2 regions of the Pseudomonas sp. NPDC096917 genome follow, and region 1 is predicted to be linked to the other one. Evidence: predicted binding sites of a transcription regulator. Region 1 holds the regulator's gene; the other holds the start of a gene.
What was found. Region 1 encodes sigma-54, which starts transcription at its own class of promoters, with help from an activator protein. Its sites were predicted from a motif close to ANTGGCATNNANNTTGCTNT; they were not measured.
Positions count from the first base shown of each region.

Region 1 (3,137 bases):
CGATCGACAGCGGGCAAATCGTTGGCTTGCTCGGCCCAAACGGTGCGGGTAAAACCACCTGTTTCTACATGATCGTGGGCCTGGTTCAGGCTGATCAAGGTCGAGTGCTGATCGACGATCTGGACGTCAGCCACCAACCTATGCATGGCCGCGCGCGAGCCGGCATCGGCTACCTGCCACAAGAAGCCTCGATTTTTCGCAAGCTGTCGGTGGCCGATAACATCATGGCGATTCTCGAAACGCGCCACGAACTCGACAAGGCCGGTCGTCGCAAAGAACTGGAAAGCCTGCTGCAGGAGTTCCATATCAACCACATCCGCGACAGCCTCGGCATGAGCTTGTCCGGTGGTGAGCGTCGCCGGGTAGAAATTGCCCGCGCATTGGCCACCAACCCCAAGTTCATCTTGCTCGATGAACCGTTTGCAGGCGTTGACCCCATCTCCGTGGGCGACATCAAGCAAATTATTCATCACCTCAAAGCCAAGGGCATTGGCGTGCTGATCACAGATCACAACGTCCGTGAAACCCTCGACATCTGCGAAACGGCTTATATCGTCAACGACGGTCAACTGATCGCTGAAGGCGATGCTGAAACGATTCTTGCCAACGAGTTGGTGAGAGAAGTGTACCTGGGTCACGAGTTCCGCCTCTAAACCCACGGGAGAGCGGGCCCTGAAGCATTGAGCAATCGCATGCATTGCCGCGTCTTTCAGGGTCCGCACTCACGCCGTTATCGGCCATAACACAAACTTATTAAAAATGCCCCCTAGGCAAACGCACCGGTTACAGGCATATAATTTGCTTATGTTTGGCGCTCACGCGCCCTTGTAGTGGATGGCGCCATGTGCGCCGGCGAATAAGGTGTTAAGCCCCTGCCATGAAACCATCGCTAGTCCTGAGAATGGGCCAGCAGCTGACAATGACACCTCAGCTGCAACAAGCCATCCGTCTGCTCCAATTGTCGACCCTGGACCTGCAACAGGAAATCCAGGAGGCCCTGGAATCCAATCCGATGCTCGAACGCCAGGAAGATGGCGACGACTTCGATAATGCTGATCCCCTGGCAGACAACATTGAGCAAAAACCCAGTAACGACATTCCGGAACCTTCTTACCAAGAATCCGCGCCGACTGTGGATAACCTGGAAGAAGGCGATTGGAACGAGCGCATCCCTAACGATCTACCTGTCGACACTGCCTGGGAAGACATCTACCAGACCAGCGCCAGCAGCTTGCCAAGCAGCGATGATGACGAGTGGGACTTCACTACCCGCACCTCTGCTGGTGAAAGCCTGCAAAGCCATCTGCTGTGGCAATTGAACCTCGCGCCAATGTCAGACACCGATCGACTGATCGGCGTAACACTCATCGACTGCATCAACAATCAGGGCTACCTCGACGAAACGCTCGAAGAGATCCTGGAAGCCTTTGATCCAGAACTGGACATCGAACTCGACGAGATCGAAGCCGTTCTGCACCGCATTCAGCAATTCGAACCGGCCGGCATTGGTGCGCGCAATCTGGGCGAGTGCCTGCTGCTGCAATTGCGCCAACTGCCCGCGAAAACACCTTGGCTTAACGAAGCTAAGCGCTTGGTGACCGATTACATCGATCTGCTGGGCGCCCGCGACTACAGCCAGTTGATGCGCCGCATGAAGCTCAAGGAAGACGAGCTGCGCCAGGTCATCGAGCTGGTACAAAGCCTGAACCCGCGTCCTGGCTCGCAAATCGAGTCCAGCGAAGCCGAGTACGTCGTTCCTGACGTCATCGTGCGCAAGGACAACGAGCGCTGGCTGGTGGAATTGAACCAGGAGTCGGTGCCGCGCCTGCGGGTCAACCCGCAATACGCAGGTTTCGTACGCCGAGCTGATACCAGCGCCGACAACACCTTCATGCGCAACCAGTTGCAAGAAGCTCGCTGGTTCATCAAAAGCCTGCAGAGCCGCAATGAGACACTGATGAAAGTGGCGACCCAAATCGTCGAGCATCAGCGTGGTTTTCTGGAATATGGTGACGAGGCGATGAAACCGCTGGTCCTGCATGACATTGCAGAAGCCGTCGGCATGCACGAATCGACCATTTCACGGGTGACCACCCAGAAGTTCATGCATACCCCGCGCGGTATTTATGAATTGAAGTACTTTTTTTCGAGTCACGTCAGCACCTCTGAAGGGGGGGAATGCTCGTCCACAGCGATCCGCGCCATCATCAAAAAACTGGTCGCGGCTGAAAATCAGAAAAAGCCGTTGAGTGACAGCAAGATCGCTGGTTTACTGGAGGCACAAGGTATTCAGGTGGCCCGTCGCACCGTAGCCAAGTACCGCGAATCCCTCGGGATCGCGCCTTCAAGCGAGCGGAAGCGTTTGATGTAAGCCACGGGCCACAGCGTTTCAGTGGCAGGCTGCTCAGCCTGTCACTTTATGCAATGGCAACAGAAGGAGAAACTGTATGCAAGTCAACATCAGTGGACAACATCTGGAAGTCACCCAAGCGCTGCGCGACTCGATCAATGACAAATTCGCACGACTGGAGCGCCACTTCGACAAAATCACCAACGTGCAGGTGATTCTTTCTGTTGAAAAACTTCAGCAGAAAATCGAGGCTACTCTCAATATTCACGGTGGAGAGGTTGTCGGTAATGCTGTTCATGAAAACATGTACACCGCCATCGACAACCTCTACGAGAAGCTTGATCGCCAACTGAAAAAGCATAAGGAAAAGACCCAAAGCCTGCTTCAGGGCGCTACGGGTCGTTAATACTCCCTACCCATGATTCAACTTGAAAATATCCTGACCCCCGGCCGTTCCCTGGTGAACGCGCCGGGCGGCAGTAAAAAGAAAGCGCTCGAGCAAATTGCCAACCTGATCAGCCGCGAAGTACCTGATCTGGAACAGCAAGATGTTTTTGAAGCCCTGATCGCCCGTGAAAAACTGGGTTCCACCGGTTTTGGTAACGGCATCGCCATCCCTCATTGCCGCCTCAAGGGTTGCAAGTCGCCCGTTAGCGCCTTGCTGCACCTGGATGCTCCCATAGATTTCGACGCCATCGATGGCGCGCCGGTCGACCTGCTCTTCGTTTTGCTGGTGCCAGAAGCGGCAACCGACGCACACCTGGAACTGCTCCGGCAGATTGCCAGC
Region 1 covers NZ_JBIWEO010000006.1:99,759-102,895, reverse strand. Annotated here, with positions in the region: gene lptB (LPS export ABC transporter ATP-binding protein) at 1-653, shown strand, start outside; gene ACIQYF_RS08920 (RNA polymerase factor sigma-54) at 878-2,371, shown strand; gene hpf (ribosome hibernation-promoting factor, HPF/YfiA family) at 2,448-2,756, shown strand; gene ptsN (PTS IIA-like nitrogen regulatory protein PtsN) at 2,769-3,137, shown strand, end outside.

Region 2 (3,137 bases), on a different contig from region 1:
GTCAACACGATTTTAGAGGCACGATCATTTGTCGACGGCTAATTTGGATTTTGAACAATTCCGGGTCTTCCTGGAAAAAGCCTGTGGCATTTTGCTCGGTGAAAACAAGCAATACCTCGTCTCCAGCCGTCTTAACAAGCTGATGGAGCAGCAAGGGATCAAGTCGTTGGGTGAGCTGATTCAGCGTATCCAGAGCCAGCCGCGCAGCGGGTTGCGTGAGCAAGTCGTCGATGCCATGACCACCAACGAAACCCTGTGGTTTCGTGACACTTATCCCTTTGAAGTCCTGAAAAACAAAGTGTTGCCCGAGTTGACCAAGGCCCATCCGGGGCAACGCTTGCGCATTTGGTCGGCCGCGTGTTCTTCGGGGCAAGAGCCGTACTCGCTGTCGATGGCGATCGACGAGTATGAGCGCAGCAACCTGGGGCACTTGAAGTCGGGGGTGCAAATTGTTGCCACCGACCTGTCGAGCCTGATGCTCAACACGTGCCGATCCGGCGAATACGACAACCTGGCGATTGGCCGTGGTTTGTCGCAGGAGCGCTTGCAACGATATTTCGAGCCCAAGGCGCCGGGGCGCTGGGTGATCAAGGCGCCGATCAAAAACCGGGTTGAGTTTCGTTCATTCAATTTGCTGGACAGCTACGCCGGATTTGGCAAGTTCGACATCGTGTTCTGCCGCAACGTATTGATCTACTTCTCGGCCGAAGTGAAAAAAGACATCCTGCTGCGCATTCACAGCACTCTGAAGCCGGGCGGCTACTTGTTCCTGGGCGCCTCCGAAGCGCTCAACGGCTTGCCGGACCATTACCAGATGGTTCAATGCAGCCCGGGCATCATCTACCAGGCGAAATAACATTCTCCACAGGGGATGGGTGTCGACCCTCGAACGGCAGAAAAGCGGCAGGCAGCGGAAATCTGTTGCCGCTTTTGTGCCGTTGCCGCTTTACAACTCCACGCAAAGCCTTGAAATACGGCGCTGTCCAAACTGGCACGGGGTTTGCTCTATCCCTGCCATGTAACGCCTGAGCCACATCCTCAGGCCAGCCCACAAAGGTTTCCCGACATGAGCATCAGCTTCGATAAAGCGCTCGGTATCCATGAGCAAGCCCTGGGCTTTCGCGCACAACGCGCCGAAGTGCTGGCGAACAACATCGCCAACGCCGATACCCCGAACTACAAGGCTCGGGATCTGGATTTTGCCGCTGTGCTCGCCGCGCAGAACGATAAAAACCAGAACGGCACCTTTGCCTTGAACAAGACCCATAGCCGCCATATCGAAGCGCAAGGCCTGAGCAGCGGCGACGAATCGTTGCTGTACCGCACGCCCATGCAACCCTCGATTGACCAGAACACCGTAGACGCTCAGCTCGAACAGTCGAATTACGCAGAAAATGCGGTCAACTTTCAGGCCAGCTTTACCCTGCTCAACAGCAAATTCAAAGGGCTGATGTCAGCCCTGCGTGGAGAGTAATTCATGTCTCTAGCCAGTGTTTTCAATATTGCCGGTAGCGGCATGAGCGCTCAGACCACGCGCCTGAACACCGTCGCCAGTAACATCGCCAACGCCGAAACCGTGTCGTCGAGCATCGATCAGACCTACCGCGCGCGTCATCCCGTGTTCGCCACTATGTTTCAGGGCGCGCAGGGCGGTAACGGCGATTCCTTGTTTCAACACCAGGACGCTGCCGGCCAAGGTGTGCAGGTGCTGGGCGTGGTCGAAGACCAAAGCGAGCTGCAGGCCCGCTACGAACCCAATCATCCTTCTGCCGACGCCAAGGGGTATGTGTACTACCCCAACGTCAACGTGGTTGAAGAAATGGCTGACATGATTTCGGCCAGTCGTTCGTTCCAGACCAACGCCGAAATGATGAACACCGCCAAAACCATGATGCAGAAGGTCCTGACCCTCGGTCAGTGATAAGGGGCGACACACATGAGCGTGACCGATTCCACCAGTGGTTTGACCCTGAATCAGATCCTCGCCAACTCTGCCAAGACCTCAACCACCGACACCAGTCTGGAGGCCGCTTCCAAGGCGGCAACCGGCAGCCAGTCGCTGGGCAAGGACGCGTTTTTGCAACTGCTGGTAACCCAGCTCAAAAACCAGAACCCGCTCGATCCGCAAGACAACACTGCATTCGTTGCACAGTTGGCGCAGTTCAGCAGCCTTGAAGGCATCACCACGCTTAACGACACGGTCAACTCCTTGTCCGGGGGCTTGCAGTCGTCGCAAGCCTTGCAGGCCTCGTCGCTGGTCGGTCGCTCGGTGATCGTGCAAACCGGCGAAGCGTATGTCGACCCCTCGAGCGCCAAGCCCTTCAACGGCACGGTGGTGGTCAAAGACGCGGACTCCAAGCCCACGATCACCATCACCGATGCTGACGGCGAAGTGGTCAGAACCCTCGATATGGGCGTCCAGAAAGCCGGCAACGTGGACTTTACCTGGGACGGCAAGGACGACGAGGGCGTGTTGCTGGACAAGGGGTCCTACACCTTTAGTGCATCGACCAAAAACGACACCGGCACCACCGCGCTCACCACGTATTTGCCAGCCACGGTTAACAGCGTGACCCTGAGCAAAACCGGTGGCGAAATCATGCTCAACCTCGCAGGTCTGGGCAGCATTGGTATTTCCAAAGTCCAGACCATTGGCCTCTAAGCCGACTCAAGGAGAGATACATGTCATTCAATATCGGCCTTAGCGGCCTGTACGCGGCGAACAAACAACTCGACGTTACCGGCAACAACATCGCCAACGTCGCCACCACCGGCTTCAAGTCTTCGCGTGCTGAGTTTGCGGATGTGTACTCGGCCAGCAAGCTGGGCGTGGGCAGCAAAACCATCGGCAGCGGTGTCAATCTGGCCAACGTGTCGCAAAACTTCGGCCAGGGTGCGGTCAATAACACCGGCAATCTGCTGGACATGGGCATTCAAGGCAGCGGCTTTTTTGTATTGAGCGACAACGGCGCCCTGAGCTATACCCGTGCCGGTACGTTCAAGGCCGACAAAGACGGCTATGTGACCAACACCGACGGCACTGCGCGCCTGCAAGGCTATGGCGTGGACGCTAACGGCAAAGTCATCAACGGCGTGCTGACGGACCTGCGCATCGACACCTCGAACCTGGCACCCAA
Region 2 covers NZ_JBIWEO010000034.1:7,682-10,818, reverse strand. Annotated here, with positions in the region: gene cheR (protein-glutamate O-methyltransferase CheR) at 29-856, shown strand; gene flgB (flagellar basal body rod protein FlgB) at 1,067-1,474, shown strand; gene flgC (flagellar basal body rod protein FlgC) at 1,478-1,921, shown strand; gene flgD (flagellar hook assembly protein FlgD) at 1,937-2,662, shown strand; gene flgE (flagellar hook protein FlgE) at 2,683-3,137, shown strand, end outside.
Region 2: flgB (flagellar basal body rod protein FlgB) is a predicted target of sigma-54. The motif match lies at 988-1,007, and genes of this name have one in related genera.